DNA from 2 places in the Flavobacterium sp. RSSA_27 genome. Region 2 is predicted to be linked to the other one. Evidence: riboswitches for the same ligand, from Rfam matches in the RefSeq annotation. Region 2 holds a riboswitch; the other holds the start of a gene.
What was found. A riboswitch is a leader RNA that binds a small molecule or an ion and turns the genes downstream of it on or off. The one in region 2 is predicted to bind S-adenosylmethionine.
Positions count from the first base shown of each region.

Region 1 (11,476 bases), on a different contig from region 2:
CAAGTAATAGTGCTAATACATCTATACAAGGAGTTTTGAATAAGAATAATAATTTTGGAATTCAAAATTTAGATATTTACACATTTAGAAGATTACAATGGGGGTATTTTTTAAAAAAATTTCATTTTGATAATGTTAATAACATTGATAATATTGAAAATATTTGGAATCAAGTAAATCAAAACCAACAATTATTAAATTTTTTTGAGGACAATGCCTAATCACTTCCAAACCATCCTCATCGGCACCGCAGTAGGTGACGCACTTGGCGTTCCTGTAGAGTTTGAACCACGAGCTAAGCTAAAAGCAAATGCGGTAACGGATATGCGTGAATATGGCGCACATCACCAACCGAAAGGTACTTGGTCGGATGATACGTCATTGATGTTGTGTTTGGCAGAAAGCCTAGTAGAAGGTTTAGATCTAAACAAACTGGCTCAAAAATTCATAGCTTGGAAAAATGATAATTTTTGGACGCCACACGGTTGGGTGTTCGACATTGGCATCGGAACCAGAGTGGCAATTGAACGCTTAGAAGATGGTGAACTTCCAGAACTAGCGGGTGGTTTTGAAGAAATGGACAACGGTAATGGTTCGCTTATGCGTATTTTACCTTTAATTCTTTACACCAAAGATTTAGACATAGGACTACGTTTTGAATGGACCAAAAAAGTATCTTCTTTGACCCACGCTCACGTTCGCTCCTTAATGGCCTGTTTCTATTATTTAGAATTCGCCAAAAAAATCATCGAAGGCAAAGATAAATTTGAAGCATACATTGAACTACAAACAGAATTGTTTCAGTATTTCCAAAGCAGAAAAATCAATCCATTAGAAATTCAAAAGTTCAGCCGATTATTGTTCGATGATATATCAAAAGTGGAAGAAGACAAAATTCAAAGTTCAGGTTATGTCATACATACATTGGAGGCTTCAATTTGGTGTCTTTTAACGACAAATAGTTATGAAGAAGCCGTTTTAAAAGCTGTCAATTTAGGTCACGATACTGATACAACTGGAGCGGTAACTGGGGGTTTAGGTGGATTAATGTATGGATTTGACGCTATTCCAACAGAATGGCTGAATGTTTTAGCAAGAAAAGAAGATATCATTAAATTATCGAATCAATTATAAAAAAATTGGGGAAGTCAAGAATTGATTTACATTACATTTTAACTATTTTCATTCGTATGCTAAATCACTAAAAAAGGTCGTCATAGTATAAGTTTACTTAAAATAATAAAAAAGCCTGATCCAAACGAATCAGGCTTTCGTATAAATTCGGGAAAAGGTTACCAAGCAAAACCCGAATTCACACTGAATTTATTTCAGTGTCTTTTTCTTAATTTCGTCAACCATTTTAAAAGAAGCGAAACCACAAAACTTACGATCGCTCCTATTACTGCCAAGATAATCGTTTTGAGAATATCTTCCGAAAAAATGTTGGGCGCAATACTCAACAAAGTTCCTGAAGCAGTGCCCATTTTGGTGGTCACACTAGTCTCCATCGCGAATATTTTTTTGAACTTTTTCAAAGTCTACTTCAGTTCCCCCTTCGGGGGTTAGGGGGTTAGGGCTTTCCGTAGTCAACTGACTCACTGCAGAAATTACCCCACCCACAACGGCAAAATACCCTGCTGCAGTAGTAATCGCAGCGGGCAATGCTATGGGAGCCGCTAAAAGAGTCCCGCCAACAGCCGCCAAGGCCAATCCAATGGTGCGCAAAACTCTGAAAAATTTTGGTGTGGGAGCTTTTGCTCTTTTGATTACATTCATACTTTCTATATTTTTTACTCCTTGTCGTCCTGAAGTCTAATTTTATACTAAAAAAGCAATATAAAATGACATTTGCTTTGTCAGGTTGAGCGCAGTCGAAACCCTTCTTAAACAAAAAACGTCAATGCTAGAGGAGTCTAAGGGTTAAGATTCAACAAGCAACAATACACTTTCGTTTTGATCCAATGCTTTAAAAACTAACGTTTTCAGCTTAGTAAATGCTTTTCGAGACAGTAATCCCAATCCGGGACCAGAAATCTTCGTTACCGGCGCAATACATCCATGCAAATCGTGCAAGGCATTATTGGCAGGATGAAACAAAATCAAACTTCTATTTTGAACATCCAATACCTCCAAATGCCATTGAAGTTTGGTACTGTAGCGCTTGCTTAAAAAATATTCCCCCTCAGGAATACAGGAAACCCTCGTTTCGTTATTCTTCCAAGGTAATTCAATCGTATGACAAATGAATTGACCCTCACATGCGAGTTTACCATTAGTTCCTTCGGGGAAATACTGTCTTTTTAAGACTAAAACCATCCTACAAGCCGACTACCTGTACCAAAGAAAGTGGGTTATAAGCCCCATTTTTCAATGGGTACATTTGCCCATTCACCTCTTGGTAAAACTCCACGCCCAAAGCCAAAAACAACGGATTCGTGCTATTCGCACTCACCGAATTGTCCTGATCTATTGCAGCTGTCAAGGTAGCGTCCCAAGGCAAAATCGAAGTTTCGGAGGTAGCCACTTCAAAAGTCTCGGCTTCAAAATCAATAGCTGCACCAGCAGATATGATTTTGAAATGTGTAGTCCCAGAAGGTGCTGCAATCATAGTAATCGGAACAAAAGGCGCTATACTCAAACCAATAGTTCCTGAAACACGATCAATCGTGCCCACAAATGGCGCAAACAAAGTCGTACCCAACTTCCCGCCAATATTGAACTCAAATCCTGCCAACAATTCTGCTTCGCCATCAATCACATTGCGCAACCCTCTCGGATTCGTAGCATCCGCTTGAATGACTTTTGTCATGACTTGCGTCAAACGGCTCACCATTCGACCGTCTGCCGAATTAATCAACACCTGACGCATCGCAGTTCTAAGTACTTTTCCAGCCTTCCCAGCCCTTCCAAACTCCGAACCATTCTCACGCGTTCTTTGAAAAGCGGGATCATTGGCGATTCTACTAGCGTCGATTCCGCCTTTTTCTCTCGCCAAATGCCCGTCTTTCGTTTTGTAAAAAGTAATATCTCCGATAGTACCTTTCAATTTAATGATGCCTTTCTGTCTTGCCATAATTCCTAAAATTTAAAAATGAATAATCCATCAAACTCTCTCAATCATCTTCCGTTGCAACCTTTCATCGATTGATTATGATACAAATTTTAACCAAATAAACCGCATAAAAAAATGCCGCCGTACCAAATGGCACAAATCGACATAAATGGCAGAAATCGACACAAATGGCACTCATCCTGAGCCTTAAAACAAAAGAAAAAATTTACTAATTTTAGTCCCACAAGGATTTATATTGCAGCAGTTTAAAACAAGTCAATGCCCAATCAAAGCTATAGATAGAGTATGAAAACAGAGAGCAAGAGGTTATGTATCTACCCAAAAGACATACAACGCATCACCGGCAAAAGTTACCGACAAAGCATCCGAGTAATGCAAAATATCAGAACAAAGTTTAACAAGGTAGAAAATGAGTACGTTTCCATTGAAGAGTTTTGTCAATACACCAGCCTAAAATATGAACAAGTAGCACCTTTAATTTTGGGGTAAGTCTTTACTAACTAATTCATTTTATGAACCACTATGTCAAATATTATTCTTAAATTTACCTCATAAGATTTGTCAAAAAAAGACATTATTTTTGAGGTTCAAAATCGAGACCCTTACGATTTTTATTTCGCTAAAACACTATATAACACAGGATTAAAGAGGCAAAACAAATCCCTCTTTCTCCGCGAGCTGAAAAGCAAATTGAATCAAAACCCTTTAAATCGTATGATTTAAAGGGTTTTTTCCTTTATACCCTTTTCAATTCATTCAAGTTTTCTCGGATCAAGTTCAAAAGTTGGGGATTAAGCAAAAAGAGGATAAGATTCAAAAATTTACTTCGTAATTTCCTTTTCCAATAAACCAAATACAATAGCTACACTTACTATCACCGCCAATGGCAATCCAGAGTATTTCAAAGCCGTTATCAACCTCATTGATCAAGCACCAAAAATCAAGAACTGGGAATTTGAAGCCTTCATCCAACCCACAGAAGACCTTGAACTATTTTCGGAGGAACGCGATCATCCCTTCATTTTTCAAGACATCACCATCAAGGCCAGTCAAGCCAGATTCCTGCCCATAGGTTGCAACGAAACCGGCGATAAATTTGACATTATGGTGTACCTCAAAAACTACAACATACACTGCAACACCCACAATTGGAAGGAGGCGCTTTACATCATCCTACAATCCATTTTTGGTGAAAAATTTGTCTACCAACGTCTCAATTTTGTGCAACTTGCCCAATACCCTGACGACGATTCCAATCTCATAGAACTTTATCTTTTAGAAAACTATATCGACCATTTTAGCTCGAAATTTAGCAAAGAATAAAAATTTCAAGTATTCAAAATCCAATGCCTTCTTTTCAAAAAATGAGGAAAACCGTAAGCAAACTTAAACTACTAATTTTAAATTAACAGATTTTGTAGTAAAGTATTGTTACGTAGAGAGTAACATAGTTTGCTAAAAAATCAAGGAAATCGTTCATTTTTTGAATAGGTTTTTTATTCAGAATTAAGTACTTTTAGAGCTTAAGCAATAATTCTACATTAATGATAATTTTTCAAAATAAATATGCTTCTTACGCCGCAATTTTGTTCAAGAAAAAGATTGGCACCCTAGGCATCGACCCCAACAAAAAAGACTACATCATCGGAAGCATCCCCGAAAAAAGATTCTCGGGTAAACAAGTGTTAGCGTATTACTACACCTCTTGGAGGTTAGCCATACCTCAACACGTAGCGGAATTAGGATTGGATTATGGGAAAGAGTTTGAATTGGCATTGAAAATAAAAAATTAGATCACATAATTCAAAAAACAAAACAATTCATTACAAATATATGGATGCATTATACACTCACAGTCAGGTAATAAATGACTATAAAAATTACCTCCAGTCTTTTATAAATGTGAATGATTCTAGGATTAGCGATTTTATCCAAGAAGAAGAGTTTAAAACCATCCTTTACCGACCAACTACCGACCAACTACCCCCTAAGTACCCAACAACTACCCACCAAGTACCCAACAACTACCCACCAAGTTCTGTAGAAGTTAGAAATCTGCTAAAAGTAATGGTAGGAGAAATGAGCCGTCAAGAGATTCAAGATGAACTTGGACTAAAAGACAGAAGGAATTTTAGAGAGAATTATTTAGATCCAGCATTAGAAATTGCGGTAATTGAATTGAAATATCCTGACAGCCCAAACCATCCACGACAAAAATATTTGGTTACAGAAAAAGGGGATGAAATGAAAAAGCAATTGTGAATTTATTATATTCTCTAAAGTAATAATGGTAATGAAATTTATTACTAGCCAAATGGACTACAAAAGAGAAAGCCTTTTCAGAGGGATATCCATTAAAAATAGTGCAAAATTAAATTTCGATAAATACTATACAATCATCCATGAGATGGTATACCAATATGAAATCGCAATTAATAACATCATTCACTAACTTAATGCAATTTCAATCAATTACAACGATCTACTTTATTAATGATAAAAATCACCAAAAGTGGGTATTTCATATTAAAAATAATTGTAATTAATTGTGATGATAAACTTAAATTCTAATCTCAAAAATTCTCAGTAATAATCAACATGAGCCTTTTATCTACTTTTCCAGAAATAGACAAATTTTTTAAGAAAAATCAATTCAGTGATATCGAACTAAGTGATTTTTTGACGGATATCGAAAAAAATATATCAAAATGTTGTCTTACGAAAAGCCGCTTTAAGTCTTATAAATCTCGAGATTCTAAAATATAATATTCAGAAAAAACCAGTAAAAGTTTGTACTTTAAAAAAAGAAAAGATTAGAACAAAAATTACTATAACAAAACCAAATTACAATAGTGATTTAAATATACTTAAAACTTTAACTATTCAAAAAATAGCACATAACCTTGATTGGTCAACACATAAACTTCAAGTTTTACTGAAGCAAAAAAAAATTGAAAAAACCGACTCTGAAATACTAACTGAATCTGAATTCTTAAAAGTAAAAGAAATGCTACTTGCAAGATTAACAGCAATAAAACGAATTGAGAATAAGAAAAAATTGGAAAATACTCCACATATAAAGAATAGAAAAAATAATAACTCAATAAATAAAGGAGATGATGTTTACAGCCAAATCTATAAAATAGGTTTAGGCAAAGTAATATACATAAGAAAAAAATGAATTACGTTAGATCGCGTATTTACTTCGTCAGGCTATCGCGCGGGTATAATCCTAGCCCTAAGTTATGCGATGTATATCAACTAGAAGTCGCAAATAAAAGGAAGTATACATAACATTAAATAACAACTAAAAAATCAACAAATGGAAGCAGAAATAAGCAAAGAATTATACCATACTATCAAAGAGTTAACCAGCAGTGGTAAATTAAAATCTTTTGGTTTTACATCTGAAATAAAAAATGTAATTATTGATATAAACGGAATAGAAAATAATGATCAGTTTTCAGATCTAGAAGAGGAACTTGCCGTTTGGATATCAGATAATAGATTTATGTTTGATGCAACGTTGGAAACAACCATTGAAAATGATAAATTAATACTGAAAGAAACAAATTATGTTAATTTGAAAGATTATATGTACGACGATTCAGATATACTCGAAATGCTCGAATTAGATGATGATGAAATTTTAAAAACAAAACTTGGTACAAACTACGAAGTAGAAAATTTAGAATTGTATTTATATACAACAATTAATAATGAATCAGTAGAGTTAGAGGGAGATTATTCTCTAATTTACAATGTACCTGATTCAAAAGAAACAATTGATCTGTCTGCAGATGAAATTTTGAAGTCGCAAATAATAGAGAGCCTTGAATCTTGGGCTGAGTCAGAGGCCTTTAGTTATATTGATATGATTAACTCAGATTCTTTATACCAGATTAAATTAGAAATAGATGATTCCTACTTGTCAACTTTTGATCTTTTAATTTATGACAAAATGACCTTAAAAATAATTGAGTAATTGTAAATCAATACATGATACTGTTTGAAGAAATTGACCCTATCCGTTTTAAGGATATAGCTACGTCATTTAGCAAAGAGGACTTTCGTATTTTTCCACTTTCTAGAAGGCCAAAATATCATGTAATGATCCATAAACTCTACAGAATCATTCACAAGGAGTTCGTAGTAGGATATATTTATACTATGAAAAAGGGAATCATCATACAACAAGTTTTTGCCCATGAACTTTGCCTTATCATTCTAGAGAAGAATAGAGCTACAGGCATTGGTAAGCAGGCATTGTTCCAATTTATGAAAGAAAAGGGTGCATCATTTTTTACTTTTTCTAAAAGAAATATAGCAATGTCAAAAATAGCAGCAGATGAATCAAAATTCACTAAAACAATTGACATGACTGGCAAACCGATTTATCACCTCAAAAATGAATGAAACACTAACTGCAAACCAACCTTGTGCTGTTTTAGCATACTGATTTGGAATACATCATCACATTCCAATGAATAACCAAACGAATAATAAACTATACATGGAAACATCCTTATCAAGACTAAAAACAATTTCTCTTTCATTGATTGAAAAAAATACAGCTAAAAATCATAGCACACAGTTGCACACAAAAAATATTGAAGTAGTACCAATTCAAAGTAACGCAAATAACATTCACTTATATGAGGTGATGCCGCAAGTAGATAACCCTGTTTTAGTTCACATCAATAACAACCAACTCACCAGTTTTCTAGACTGTACTGGGGTAACACCCTATGAAATGTGGTACTTTGACCAAAACCTCCAATTTACCGGAAAAGCGTACAGTATAAACCAAAACAACGGAAGGTTCCAAATTCAAACCCAAGCCAAATGGGTACTTCTAATTAATTTAAACACAACTCTTTTCAACGAATTGGACTCTTTCCATGGGATTGCAATACACATTTAACTATAAGTTTTAAATTGAAACATCAAACAAGTAAAACCTTACCTCAACACCAAAAATATGACCCCACAAGAACTCCATCAAGCCTATACGGAAACCAATTTTAAAGTATTTGTAAGTGATACCAAAACAATTGTAGTAAACATTGACAAGGAATCCACTGAACTTGAAAAAGAATACCCTGAACTAACAACTTGGGCATTTATAACGGCTTGGAATCCTTCCCCTAAAATTTTAGAGGAGCAGGAAAATAACAAAAGAAACGAAGATTTAATAGAAGAAGTAAAAAAATTAAACTTATACTATACCCCGGGTGTTGGGAGTTCTGCAGATGAAAAATGGTCTGAAGAAAGCATATTGATACACAATATTTCTTTTGAAAACGCAAACAACTTGTCCAAAAAATTTGGGCAACTCGCTTTTGTTTTTGGATTTAAAAATCAAAAAGCAACCTTAGTTTACACCAAATAAACACTATCCCAAGAGTGTGTAAGTTGAAAAGCCATGGCTTCGTTTTTGATATTCGGAGCCTTTTTTCAAATTTGAGGGTAAATTTTTAAAACCACTCCCAAATTTCGAATTGGCATTGACCATTTTTGGTTGCTCCCATAAAGCCAATTATACCGATTTAAGAACCACTTCATCTATTGGTATAGACATTTTAATTTTTGGTGTTTTCACTATTCACTAATTACTATTCACTATTCACTATTCATTAGTTAAAAACTCTTTTTAAAATTTTTCATGTGATTTAGTTGCACAATAAAAAAATAATTTACAATATTTGCCAAGCATCAAGAAGGAAACTTGTTTCCTGCCAACCGATCTACTCACGACACGGTGGTTTTTAATCTGAACTTGTTCAGATTCAGATGCGGAACAGTCGTTCAAATGTGTTGAGAAACCACAATTCTTTCCGGCATTGAATCGACATAACAAATTGTTTAATTTTTAATTGTTATGTGATGCAAACAAAATTCATCAAATGGGTTAACAACACCCAAGAACTCTGCTCAAAAGCGGAGAGTACACATGTGTATGCGCATGAAATCCATGAAAAAACCGTTCAAGTCAGTCAATTCTGTACCGGTAAAACTACCCCAATCTTGCTCGAAATACAACACGAGCACCTCGTTACGTTATTAGACCTAACAGGCGTGGTACCTTACGAAATTTGGTACTTTGACCAAAACAAACAGTTTACAGGCAAAGCTTTTAGTACCCACACTGGTAGTGGTTCTTTTAGAGTAGAAACCCAAGCACGCTTTGTTTTTTTGGTGCATTTAGAAAAAAAATCTCGTAGTTGTCAAAGTAAATTCAACTATTTTGAATGGGAAAAGGATGATGTATTCGGAAGTAAAAATTTCCCACCCTACTTTGGCAAATTCCCTTATTTGATCATCAAGCAACGTATGCCTAGTTTTTATACACAATTACCATTGCTTTTACTCAAAGAAGGAGTTGACAAGCCAGAAAACTACCCTGGGGCTGTTATTCACATCAATGAGGAGATCGAGGCCAATGAGGATAAAAAAATAAAAGCGTTACTTCATGCAACCCAACAAATCTTTGAAAAAACGAAAAAAGAGTCTCCTAAACGAATGTGTTTGGTGATCAACGAAGACCTTTGTTATTATTTTGAACCCGACAAAGAAGAATCTTCTGTAAACGAAAGCATCCCTTCTGGAGGTAACCTATTGTCTCCCGATGGAAAATTAATCGCCATGAATGTCGCCCATTTTATGGCCAACTAAACTTTTACTCCTTTTGTTTTCCTTTAACAGCTTTACTTCTTTGAAGTAAAAGCTGTTGTAAGGAACAAAGGGAACTAACTTTTTAATTCCTACATTTATGATAAAATATCAAGATCAAGAATTTTTAAAAATTGCAGCCTACACCCTACTCTTTAATGTCAATAGCATCAATCAAAAGTTGGGTTCCTTAGTTAAATTAGATCATGAATTAAATTTCGGAGGGGTAACTAATGGAAAACTCTATGGAGTTGGTTTCATGGCCTATACCGATGAGGTAGAGAGTAAACTGTATGACTTCATTACCCAATACAATTTCATCGAAGAAGAAGACTATATTTTCATGGAATCTGGTATGTTCTTCGGTATAAAGCACGAAATTGATGCTTTGGCTTACAAAGAGCAACCCGTCACCCTTGAAATTCCATGGATTTCGAGCATCCTAACTCCCAATGGCACTTATGTTTGGGCCGTAGCCCCCAATATATCTCTAACAGAAAAACAACAACAAAACCAACGCATCCAAAGCTTAGCCAGATCCCACCCAAACCTCGAACAATTTGAAAAAACAACATCCTTATCATTTTAGCCAACCTTTAGTACATTATCATGAAGTCAAATGTTTTTATGCTTTGATTCATATTTTAAAATTCAAAAAATATGGTGTGCAAAAAAAAATTCTTTCTCGCATTGATGCTCCCTTCTTGAAATCGAAGATGCAACGACTTCTAGGAAACATAAAATTTGGAGTTAAAGGGGCTGTGGTGTTTTGATTTTTTTGAGAATATTATTATTTCAAACACAATAAAACATCCCTTAACTCAATTATATAGTACTATTAGGACACAAAACAAAAAACAAAAAACAAAAAACAAAAAACAAAAACCGAAAACTGCAACCATAAAAAAAATGAACTCAAACACCTGTCCAACCTTTACCGCACAAGCCACTTTCGGACTAAACCGTGGCTATACGAATAGCATTATTTCTTTAACCGAATTCAAAGCAGCACTAACAAAAACACAGCAAGCCATTCACTCAGCATATAGTATCGCTATAAGCGCAAAAATTACCCCGTGTGAAATTGTCTTTCTTGGTCAAGAAGAGCCTTCGGTTACCATTGAAATCATTCAATACCCCAAATTTCAATATGAAGTACAAACATTAAAAACTGCCTTTATTGCCCTGACAGAAAAAATGATGCTCGAATTAGAGCAAAACCGTGTGGTAATTGTATTTCCTGATACTACGGTAATGCTAGAACAAAACGAAGCTATTGATCCTAAAATCAGAATGGAATAATGAGAAAATTAATCTTGCATATCCCTCACGCTTCTACACACCTACCATCAAAAGAAGGCTATGTTGTTGACAATAGTATTTTAGAAAATGAAATACTCAAATTAACCGATTGGTACACCGATGACTTATTCAGTAACAGTCAAGACGATGATTGTATCGCTCCATTTAGTCGCATCTTTTGCGACGTAGAACGATTCAGCAATGATGCCGAGGAAGTGATGGCTCAATTTGGAATGGGAATGATTTATGAAAAAACAGACAATGGTACAACGATGCGGGTAGTAACAGAAGAATTACGCAACAAAATACTTCAAGATTATTACACCCCACACCACCAAAAATTGATCTCATTAGTCCATCAAGAAATAAATCGTAACCAAAAAGCGGTAATCGTAGATTGTCATTCCTTCCCAAACCTACCCAATCAAA
Region 1 is NZ_JBPTTN010000001.1:512,007-523,482, forward strand. It holds gene ACSVH5_RS02270 (hypothetical protein) at 1-221, shown strand, start outside; gene ACSVH5_RS02275 (ADP-ribosylglycohydrolase family protein) at 214-1,134, shown strand; gene ACSVH5_RS02280 (hypothetical protein) at 1,329-1,508, opposite strand; gene ACSVH5_RS02285 (hypothetical protein) at 1,498-1,776, opposite strand; gene ACSVH5_RS02290 (DUF5675 family protein) at 1,921-2,316, opposite strand; gene ACSVH5_RS02295 (hypothetical protein) at 2,318-3,073, opposite strand; gene ACSVH5_RS02300 (hypothetical protein) at 4,178-4,396, shown strand; gene ACSVH5_RS02305 (hypothetical protein) at 4,618-4,866, shown strand; gene ACSVH5_RS02310 (Fic family protein) at 4,907-5,335, shown strand; gene ACSVH5_RS02315 (hypothetical protein) at 5,367-5,525, shown strand; gene ACSVH5_RS02320 (hypothetical protein) at 6,396-7,058, shown strand; gene ACSVH5_RS02325 (hypothetical protein) at 7,184-7,489, shown strand; gene ACSVH5_RS02330 (hypothetical protein) at 7,587-7,997, shown strand; gene ACSVH5_RS02335 (DUF3293 domain-containing protein) at 8,055-8,465, shown strand; SAM-I-IV-variant riboswitch at 8,781-8,899, shown strand; gene ACSVH5_RS02340 (hypothetical protein) at 8,960-9,748, shown strand; gene ACSVH5_RS02345 (hypothetical protein) at 9,846-10,334, shown strand; gene ACSVH5_RS02350 (hypothetical protein) at 10,655-11,047, shown strand; gene ACSVH5_RS02355 (N-formylglutamate amidohydrolase) at 11,047-11,476, shown strand, end outside.
Region 1: linked by a shared signal. The riboswitch ahead of ACSVH5_RS02340 (hypothetical protein) and the one ahead of ACSVH5_RS05175 (homocysteine S-methyltransferase family protein) in region 2 are both predicted to bind S-adenosylmethionine.

Region 2 (11,476 bases):
CAAAACGCATTGCATAAAAAAGGATTTGTGAGCATCGGTTGTGCGCCTTGCACGAGAGCGATCGTCGAGGGAGAAGACATCAGAGCCGGAAGATGGTCTTGGGAATCCAGTCACAAAGAATGTGGGTTGCACCAAAAATAGAAGGCAGATTTTAGAAAATAGAATAAAGAGAATAGATTTATAATTCAGAGAATTTTACAATCATTAAATCTTTCAATTTTTAAATAAAAAAAATGAGTTCAGTATTAAAAACAAATGCTTTAGAAAGTGAAGCTATTTACATATTCAGAGAAGTAATTGCTCAATTTGATCGACCAGTTTTGCTTTTTTCGGGCGGGAAAGATTCGATTACCTTAGTGCGTTTGGCACAAAAAGCCTTTTTTCCAGCCAAAATTCCTTTTCCGTTGTTGCACGTAGATACCGGACATAATTTTCCGGAAACCATTGAGTTTAGAGATAAATTGGTGGCCGAATTAGGTTTAGAATTAATCGTTCGCAATGTACAAGATGCCATTGACGAAGGTAAAGTTGTGGAAGAAACAGGAAAATATTCGAGTAGAAATACATTGCAAACTACTACACTTTTGGATGCTATCGAAGAATTCAAATTCGATGCTTGTATCGGTGGAGCCCGTAGAGACGAGGAAAAAGCCAGAGCCAAAGAGCGTATTTTCTCGGTTCGTGATGATTTTGGACAATGGGATGAAAAAAACCAACGTCCTGAATTGTTTGATTTGTTGAATGGTAAAATTGAAAATGGTCAAAACGTACGCGTTTTTCCAATTTCAAACTGGACCGAATTGGATGTTTGGAGTTATATCGAACAAGAACAAATCGAGATTCCATCGATTTATTTTTCACACAAAAGAAAAGTTTTTTTGAGAGACGGTTTAATTTGGTCACACTCTCCTTATGTGTACCAAGAAGAAGACGAACAAATCGAAGAACGAATTGTTCGCTTCCGAACCGTTGGTGATATGAGTTGTACCGCCGCAGTAGAGTCGTATGCCGCCACTATTGCTGAAGTAGTTGGAGAAATTCGTTCTTCCACCATTTCTGAAAGAGGCGCCAGAATCGATGACAAACGTTCGGAAGCCGCTATGGAAAAAAGAAAACAACAAGGGTACTTTTAGAATAGCAATTGAAAGATTAAGGATTTAAAAATTAAAAGATTTGAGGAAGAGATTAAACAACTTTAAACCTTAAACTTTAAACAAAAAATAAATGGAAGTTTTAAAAATAGCAACAGCAGGAAGTGTAGACGACGGAAAAAGTACGTTAATCGGAAGATTATTGTATGATACACAATCCTTGACGACTGATAAAATTGAAGCAATAGAAAAAAGCAGCAAGCAAAAAGGATACGATTACCTGGATTTTTCTTTGGCGACCGATGGTTTGGTGGCCGAGAGAGAGCAAGGAATTACAATAGATGTAGCGCATATTTATTTTTCTACTGCCAAAAAAAGTTACATCATTGCAGATACACCCGGTCACGTAGAATATACTCGTAATATGGTAACAGGCGCTTCGACTTCGCAAGTATCGATTATTTTGATTGATGCTCGAAAAGGAGTAATTGAGCAAACGTACCGTCACTTTTTTATCAATAATTTGTTGAGAGTAAAAGACGTGATTGTTGCCATTAACAAAATGGATTTGGTGGAGTATTCAGAGGAAGTTTTCAATAAAATTAAAGCTGACTTTCAAGCCTTGAACGCGAAAAGTGCATACAAGGAACAAAATGTAAGTTATATTCCGCTAAGTGCCATCAATGGTGGGAATGTGGCTCAAAAATCAGAAAATATGCCTTGGTACACTGGGCAAACCGTTTTGGAACATTTGGAGTCTTTGGAAACTAATGATATTTATGAAAATGGAATTACACGTTTTCCAGTGCAAACCGTTATTCGTCCAAAAACAGAGGAGTACCACGACTTTAGAGGATATGCTGGGAAATTATATGGGAATTCCATTAAAGTGGGCGATGCGGTAACCGTTTTACCTTCTTTAACAGAATCTAAAGTAACCAACATTCACTTTTTCGATAAGCAATACGATGAAGCCATTGCAGGTTCCTCTATCACAATCGAATTGGAAAATGACATCAATGTGACTCGCGGTGATATGATTGTTAAATCTAGCGAATTGCCTAAAATCGAAAAAGAAATAACCACAACCATTTGCTGGATGGACAGCAAAAAATTAGTAGGTGGCGCCAAATATTTAGTGCAGCATAACACCAACCGAGTTTTAGCCAAGATTGACAGTGTGAAAAATGTAATCGCTACTGATTATTCAGGGGTAACTCCAGCAAGTCAATTGGCTATAAATGAAATTGGTGAAGTAACCATCAAATTAAGTAAACCAATCTATTTTGATAGTTACACAGATAACAAATCAAATGGTGCCTTTATTTTGATTGATCCTGCTACTAATACCACCGCTGGAGTTGGATTTATAAAATAGGCAAGCCCCCTAACCCCCAAAGGGGGAATAAACTAGGGTATAACATTGCAATGTTATTTTTTCAAACAATAAACTATTAACTAACAATTTAAACTTAGCTGCTTTTCCTAGCTCCCCCTTTGGGGGCTGGGGGGCTATTGGAGAAAGGATTATGGAAAGTTTTAGAACCGAAATAGAAAACCCGATTGTCCAAAAGGACATTATCGATTTAGAAAGAAAAATTGCTTTATTCCGCGATGGAAAAATCGACGAGGAGCGTTTTCGTAGCTTGCGTTTAGCACGTGGTGTATACGGACAGCGTCAAGAAGGCGTGCAAATGATTCGTATCAAATTGCCTTTTGGTAAAGTGACAAGCGAACAATTGCACCGTATCTGTAAAGTGTCCGAAGAATATTCTACAGGACGCCTGCACATCACTACACGTCAGGATATTCAAATTCACTATGTGAGTTTAGACAGAACACCACAACTTTGGGCTGAGCTAGAGAAAGATGATGTTACGCTTAGAGAAGCTTGTGGGAATACAGTTAGAAATATTACGGCAAGTGAAACTGCGGGTATCGACCCAGACGAACCTTTTGATGTGTCTCCATATGCACACGCATTATTCGAATTTTTCTTGAGAAATCCAGTGTGTCAGGAAATGGGACGTAAATTCAAAATGTCTTTTTCTTCTTCTGATAAAGATACGGCTTTGAGCTATTTGCACGATTTAGGATTTATTCCAAAGATTGTTAATGGTCAAAAAGGATTCAAAGTGTTGTTTGGAGGCGGTTTAGGGTCACAACCTAGTCACGCCGAATTATTGTCTGAATTCATTCCAGCCAATCAAATTATTCCAACCACAGAAGGAATATTGAGAATTTTTGACCGTCACGGCGAAAGAGCCAAACGTTTGAAAGCGAGAATGAAGTTTTTGATTAAAGAAATTGGGAAAGAGGAGTTTTTACGATTGGTGGAAGAAGAGAAAAAAGCCTTATCGCATCAAGTAGTTGAAATTGATACTACTCCTTTCGAAAATGCCATTCCAACGCCAATATTGGATGCTCCACAAGTTGTGATTGATGATGTCGCTGCCTTCGAAGCTTGGAAAAAAGCCAATGTTATTCCACAGAAACAAGCGGGTTATGTGGCTATCGGAATTAAAGTAGCGCTTGGCGATTTTTATATTGATAAAGCCCGACAATTGGCCGATTTAATCAAAAATTACGCGACTAATGAATTGCGTTTTACGTTACGTCAAGATATTTTAATTCGTCATATTAAGGAAGAAGATTTGCCTTTCTTCTACCAAGAATTGGCCAAATTAGATTTTGTTACGTTGGGCTACAACAGCACTGCTGACATCACTGCTTGTCCAGGAACGGATACTTGTAATTTGGGAATCGCGAGTAGTACCGGAATTGCCGTAGAACTAGAAAGAGTGTTGGCGACAGAATATCCACACTATGCCAATTCAAACGAGATTACAATTAAAATTAGTGGTTGTATGAACGCTTGTGGCCAACACAATATGGCCGAAATTGGTTTCCAAGGAATGTCTATCAATGCGGGTAAACTGGTGGCACCAGCCTTACAAGTATTATTAGGTGGAGGAAATTTAGGAAACGGACAAGGACGTTTTTCGGATAAAGTAATCAAAATCCCAAGTCGTCGTGGTCCAGAAGCCCTACGATTAATCTTGAATGATTTTGAAGCCAATGCCAACGGACAGTCTTTCTTGAAGTATTATGATGCTAAAGGCGAGAAATATTTCTACGAATTTTTGAAACCCTTAGCCGATGTGACCAATTTAACCGAAGCTGATTTTGTAGATTGGGGCAACGCCGATAACTATGTAAAAGCAGTTGGAGTGGGTGAATGTGCGGGTGTAGTAATCGATTTGGTTGCAACCTTGTTGTTCGAAGCGAAAGAAAAATTAGGTTTTGCTCAAGAAGCTTACAACGATAAAAAATGGTCGGATGCGATTTACTTAGCTTACGCAGGATTAGTGAATGGAGCTAAAGCATTGTTATTGGCCGAAAACCAAAAAACAAATCATCACGCTGGAATCATCGATTTGTTTGACACTGTTTTTGTGGAAACGAATAAAATTCAATTAGCTAGTTCTTTTAAAGAATTGGTTTATCAAATCAGAGAAAACGAACCTTCTGAAACTTTTGCCAAAGCATACATTGCTACAGCAACTGCGTTTTTTGAAACGATTGAAACATACAGAGCACTAGATTTATCAAAAGCATAAAAGCGGAAGCGTATGAGCTATAAAATAACAGTTAATAGTTCCTCCTCCTTCCCTATTAATGAAGTGAGAAGTGGGGCTCCAAAAGTAACCTTAGTAGGTGCAGGTCCTGGTGATCCAGATTTGTTAACCATCAAAGGAGTAAAAGCTTTGGCCGAAGCGGATGTCGTTTTGTATGATGCTTTGGCTAACGAAGAGCTAATGGAGTTTGCGCCAAAATCTTCAATAAAAATATTTGTAGGCAAACGCAAAGGAAGTCACGCTTATTCGCAGGAGCAAATCAATCAACTAATTGTTGATAATGCCTTGACTTACGGTCACGTTGTTCGATTAAAAGGAGGTGACCCATTTATTTTTGGACGTGGAAGTGAAGAAATTGAGCACGCTGAAAGCTTTGGAATTCCTACCTTTGTAGTTCCAGGGATTTCATCATCAATTGCAGTTCCAGCTTATCAAGGGATTTCGTTGACAAAACGTGGGGTATCTGAAAGCTTTTGGGTAATTACTGGCACAACGTCCGCAAGAAAATTATCAAATGATGTTCAGCTAGCTGCAAAATCAACTGCTACGGTGGTGATTTTAATGGGAATGAGTAAATTGTCGCAAATTGTAACATTGTTTCAAAATGAAGGCAAAGGAGAAACACCGATTGCCATCATTCAAAACGGAACAACTCCACAAGAAAGAATTGGAGTAGGAACTATTGAAACGATAGAAGCTGTTGTAGCAACGCATAATTTGAGTAATCCAGCCATCATTGTTATTGGCGAAGTGGTAAAAGAAAGCAATAAATTAAAAGGATTTTACGAGGAATTCATCGTAGGGTCAGGTCGCGACCTGACCTAAATAAACAAAAACCCTCAGGTTTTAACCTGACCCCAACAAAATAAACAATGGAAAGAAACGAATTATATCCCGTGTTTTTAAAACTACATCAATTCAATGTTTTGATTGTAGGTGGCGGAAATGTGGGTTTAGAAAAGTTGTCTTTTATGTTGAAATCGAGCCCAAATGCGAATGTTGAAGTGGTCGCACCGCGATTTCTTCCCGAGTTGGAAGCTTTGGCTGAAAAACATCCTTCAGTAAAATTGACGCCCAAAAAATTCAATCGTTGGATGCTTCGAAAGCGTAATTTAGTAATAGCTTGCACGGATGACTTGAAGGTAAACAAGCGCGTGTATGATTTGTCCAGAAAGCGTTATTTGCTTTGTAATATTGCCGATACGCCCAATTTATGCGATTATTATTTGGGTGGGATTGTGACCAAAGGCAATGTGAAAATCGCCATTTCAACGAACGGGAAATCACCAACAACCGCCAAGCGATTGCGCGAATTTTTTGAAGAGGTAATTCCAGAAGATGTGAATACAATGGTCGAAAACCTGAATGAATATCGCAAGACGTTAAAAGGCAATTTTGAAGAAAAGGTGCAACGTATGAACGAAATCACCGAGGCATTAAAAAATAATAAATAATACACGTAGGGACAGGTCGCGACCTGTCCGTACACTGTCCATGCGCTGTCCGTACATAATAAAAAAAACACCCAAGTGATAATTATCACGAATCATTAAATGAATTAATCGTTTATTTGAACACCGTAGGGACAGGTCGCGATCTGTATGAACAAAATGAGTAAAAACAAGAAGTAGTAATTATAAATAAAAAAAATGGTTAAAACAGATATATTAATAATAGGAGCAGGACCCACAGGGCTTTTTGCGGTTTTCGAAGCGGGATTATTAAAATTAAAATGTCATATTTTGGATGCCTTGCCACAGCCAGGCGGACAATTATCAGAATTGTATCCTAAGAAACCTATTTATGATATTCCAGGATTTCCAGAAGTATTAGCTGGAGATTTGGTAGATAATTTAATGGAACAAATCAAGCAATTTGAGCCAGGTTTTACTTTGGGTGAGCGTGCAGAAACCATCGAAAAACAAGAAGATGGTACTTTCATTGTAACTTCTAACAAAGGGAAAAAATTCCACGCTCCAGTTATTGCTATTGCAGGAGGCTTAGGAAGTTTTGAACCCAGAAAACCTTTAATCGAAGACATCGAGTTTTACGAAGACAAGGGAATCAAATACTTTATCAAGAATCCAGAAAAATTCCGTGACAAGAGAGTGGTGATTGCTGGTGGTGGAGATTCTGCTCTAGACTGGAGTATTTTCCTGTCGAATGTTGCATCAGAGGTAACCTTGATTCACCGACGTAACGAATTCCGCGGCGCATTAGATTCGGTGGAGAAAGTGCAGGAACTGAAAAACGAAGGTAAAATCAAAATGATTACGCCAGGAGAAGTGGTTGGATTGAATGGAGCAGAGCGTTTAGAATCAGTAGATGTAGACATCGAAGGGGCTCACCGAAAAATTGAGTGCGATTATTTTATTCCACTTTTCGGATTGACACCCAAATTAGGACCTATCGGCGATTGGGGATTAGAAATCGAAAAAAACGCCATCAAAGTAAACAATGCTTTAGATTATCAAACCAACATTCCTGGGATTTTCGCCATTGGTGATGTAAACACCTATCCAGGAAAATTAAAATTGATTCTTTGCGGATTCCACGAAGCCACGTTAATGTGTCAAGCGGCTTACCAAATTATCAATCCAGGTAAAAAATATGTGATGAAATACACCACCGTTTCAGGTGTAGACGGCTTCGACGGTACTCGTAAAGAAGCGCCAAAAGCAGTAGTGAAAGCTATTGTGTAAAAAAAAGTTGCTGAGTCATCAAGGTTCTGAGTTGCTAAGTTCAATAAAAGCTTAGTAATTCAGAACCTTTTTCGCATAGAAACTTAGCCGCTTAGCTACTCAGAATCTTTAAAAAAAACACTTGCAATTGTTAGCCTTATGTCGTTACTTTGCACCGTTCCTATTTTTATTGAAAGTTATCACGAAAGGCGGAGGGAAAAGACCCGATGAACCCTTAGCAACCCTTTACTTTTCTAAAGAAGGTGCTACATTCTACCAAGCATAGCGCGGATAGATAACAACAAAATACAGACTCGTATTTTTTCAAACCCCTTTCCCGATACATTTTTAAATAATTGAATGAGCGAATCATTGGCGCATTTTTGCCATCAACGTTCCCGCTTTCCGCTATATCTTTTTTTATTTTACCCTGTCAGGGTTCAAAACCCTGACAGGGTAAAATAAAAAAAGGATGCCGCTGCAATCGGGGCTAAGGAGTTGGCAATAGGCTTATTTAGAAACAAAAAAAGCAATGTATTCCCTCAAACATTAGGAGTAACAGAAAATATAAATAAAAAAAGCTTTGTGCTCTAGTGCCTTAGCAGAAAATGAAATTATGTCAAAAGATTCAAAAATAGCAGTAGAAACTCCCCCTTCGGGGGTTTGGGGGGCTCTTAAAAAAAGAATTCTCGTACTCGATGGAGCGATGGGAACAATGTTGCAACGCTACAATTTCTCCGAAGAAGATTTTCGTGGCGAACGATTCAAAGATTTTCCGCATCCGTTAAAAGGGAACAATGATTTATTGTCCCTCACGCAACCACAGGCCATCAAAGCCGTGCACGCCGCCTATTTTGAGGCAGGAGCCGATATCGTAGAAACCAACACTTTCTCAGGAACCACCATCGGAATGGCAGATTATCATTTGGAGGATTTGGTATACGAACTCAACTACGAATCCGCTAAACTAGCCCGTGAAGTAGCAGATGAATTCACCGCCAAAAATCCGGACCAACCGCGTTTTGTAGCCGGTTCTATTGGACCCACGAACAGAACCGCAAGTATGTCACCCGATGTGAATGACCCAGGATACCGTGCCGTAACTTTTGATGATTTACGTATCGCTTACAAACAACAAGTCGAAGCCTTGTTGGACGGTGGTTGTGATATTCTTTTGGTAGAAACCATTTTCGATACGCTGAATGCCAAAGCCGCACTTTTTGCCATCGAAGAAGTCAAAGAAGAACGTAATATCGATGTGCCTATTATGGTTTCTGGAACCATCACCGATGCATCTGGAAGAACTCTTTCTGGACAAACCGTTGAGGCTTTCTTGATTTCGGTTTCGCACATTCCGTTGTTGAGTGTGGGATTCAATTGCGCTTTGGGTGCCGACTTGCTCAAACCGTATTTGCAAACTTTGTCGCATAACACCTCCTTCAATATCTCGGCGCATCCTAATGCAGGATTACCGAATGCCTTTGGAGAATACGACGAAACGCCTGAGGAAATGCAAGCGCAAATTCGTTCTTATTTAGAAGATAATTTAATCAACATCATAGGAGGCTGCTGCGGCACCACCCCAGAGCATATCAAATTAATTGCCGATATCGCTAAGGAGTATAAGCCGAGGGTTTCGACTGCGGTGATGTAAAATATTGTTCCTGTTTTTGTCATTCCGACGGAGGAGGAATCTCCAGCTAGCGCGAGCGTCACGCTCGTGCATATACTACAGGCAGGAAAAATATTTTAAGAAAGAAGAAGCACGAGCGGGACGCTCGCGCTAGCAGCATAAGTTCCATAGGAACGAATCATTTTGTAGCAACGGATTTTAATCCGTTGGATGTAAGAGGAAAATTCATTCCGTTGTGAAGTATAAAAACGGAACCGTTTCATTGAAACAAAAAGGTGTTGTATTGCACAATGCCCGCGTGAGGGATAGTAGTGGAGCTCTTTTTTCTTGATTTTTTTATCAAGAAAAAAAGCGGGAACGGATAGCCCGTTCGCCGCGGCGAACACGCCCAAAATAAAAAAAGAAAACCCAGTTTCGTTTTGAAGCACGAGCTGGATATAAATGATAGAATAGAAAATCACTTAGTGTCTAAGCCACTTAGCCACTGAGTAACTCAAAATAAAGAAATGGCAGAAAAAAGAAGAAACCTAGTATTATCAGGATTGGAACCCCTAATCATCACGCCCGATAGCGTATTTGTAAATGTAGGGGAACGAACCAATGTGACGGGTTCGCGAAAATTTCTTCGATTGATAAAGGAAGAGAAATACGATGAGGCATTGGATATTGCGCGCCAACAAGTAGAAGGTGGCGCACAGATTATCGATGTCAATATGGACGAAGGAATGTTGGATGGCGAATATGCTATGACCAAATTCCTGAATTTGATTGCAGCCGAACCGGATATTTCGCGTGTGCCGATTATGATTGACAGCTCGAAATGGGAAATCATTGAGGCGGGTTTGAAAGTGGTGCAAGGGAAATGTGTCGTGAATTCGATTTCTTTGAAAGAAGGCGAGGAGCGATTCATTCATCACGCGAACTTAATCAAACGGTATGGTGCGGCGGTGATTGTGATGGCTTTTGACGAAGTGGGTCAAGCTGATAATTACGAAAGACGTATCGAAATTTGCCAGCGTTCGTATGATATTTTGGTGAACAAAGTACATTTTCCACCACAAGATATCATCTTCGATTTGAATATTTTTCCAGTAGCAACAGGGATGGAAGAACACCGTTTGAATGCTTTGGATTTCTTTAGAGGGACTAAATGGGTTCGCGAAAATTTACCGCACGCGCACGTTAGTGGTGGGGTGAGTAATGTGTCGTTTTCGTTTAGAGGAAACGATGTGGTGCGAGAGGCGATGCACTCGGTTTTCTTGTACCACGGTATTCAACACGGAATGACGATGGGAATTGTTAATCCCGAAATGTTGACGATTTATGACGATATTCCAAAAGATTTATTAGAGCACGTAGAAGATGTGATTCTGGACCGACGTGATGATGCTACTGAGCGTTTGTTGGACTTTGCAGAAAATGTAAAAGGTGATGTAAAGAGCAACGAGAAAGCGGTACAAGAATGGCGTTCGGGTTCTTTACAAGACCGTATCACACACGCTTTGGTCAAAGGTATTGATGAATTTATAGAAGCCGATGTAGAAGAAGCACGTTTGGCCGCCGAAAAGCCCATCGAAGTAATCGAAATCAACTTGATGGCTGGAATGAATGTCGTGGGCGATTTGTTTGGTTCGGGAAAAATGTTTTTGCCACAAGTGGTAAAATCGGCACGTGTGATGAAAAAAGCAGTGGCGTATCTTTTACCTTTCATTGAAGCCGCCAAGCAAGTTGGCGATAAACAAGGTAATGGAAAAATTCTGATGGCTACCGTAAAAGGAGACGTTCACGATATTGGTAAAAATATTGTTTCAGTCGTATTGGCTTGTAATAATTATGAGATAGTTGATTTGGGTGTGATGGTGCCTCCAGAAAAAATTATCGCATCAGCTATTGAACACGAGGTAGATATTATTGGTTTGAGCGGTTTGATTACGCCGTCTTTGGACGAAATGGTGTATTTAGCCAAAGAGCTTGACAAACGCAATATGAAAATCCCTGTAATGATTGGTGGAGCCACTACTTCGCGCGCGCATACCGCCGTGAAAATTGCGCCTCAATACAGAGAAACGGTAATTCACGTCAACGATGCTTCGAGAGCAGTAACTGTAGCGGGTAATTTATTGGACCATAATCGAAAAATATATGCGGCAGATATTCGTGCAGAATACGATGCCTTTAGAGAAACGTTTTTGAATCGTTCACGAGATAAAAATTTCTTGTCTATCGAGGATGCTAGAAAAAACAAATTGCTATTGGATTGGGATAATTTTACACCAGTACAACCCAAAGTAATTGGCAAACAAATCGTAGAAGTCGATTTAGAAACATTAGTGCCTTATATCGATTGGACGCCTTTTTTCAGAACTTGGGAATTATTTGGCAAATATCCTGCAATTTTAACCGATGAGGTAGTGGGTGAACAAGCCGCTTCGG
Region 2 is NZ_JBPTTN010000003.1:39,228-50,703, reverse strand. It holds gene ACSVH5_RS05210 (phosphoadenylyl-sulfate reductase) at 1-141, shown strand, start outside; gene cysD (sulfate adenylyltransferase subunit CysD) at 234-1,133, shown strand; gene ACSVH5_RS05200 (sulfate adenylyltransferase subunit 1) at 1,225-2,469, shown strand; gene ACSVH5_RS05195 (nitrite reductase) at 2,621-4,711, shown strand; gene cobA (uroporphyrinogen-III C-methyltransferase) at 4,724-5,554, shown strand; gene ACSVH5_RS05185 (precorrin-2 dehydrogenase/sirohydrochlorin ferrochelatase family protein) at 5,602-6,183, shown strand; gene ACSVH5_RS05180 (NAD(P)/FAD-dependent oxidoreductase) at 6,379-7,431, shown strand; SAM riboswitch class I at 7,605-7,712, shown strand; gene ACSVH5_RS05175 (homocysteine S-methyltransferase family protein) at 8,027-9,064, shown strand; gene metH (methionine synthase) at 9,550-11,476, shown strand, end outside.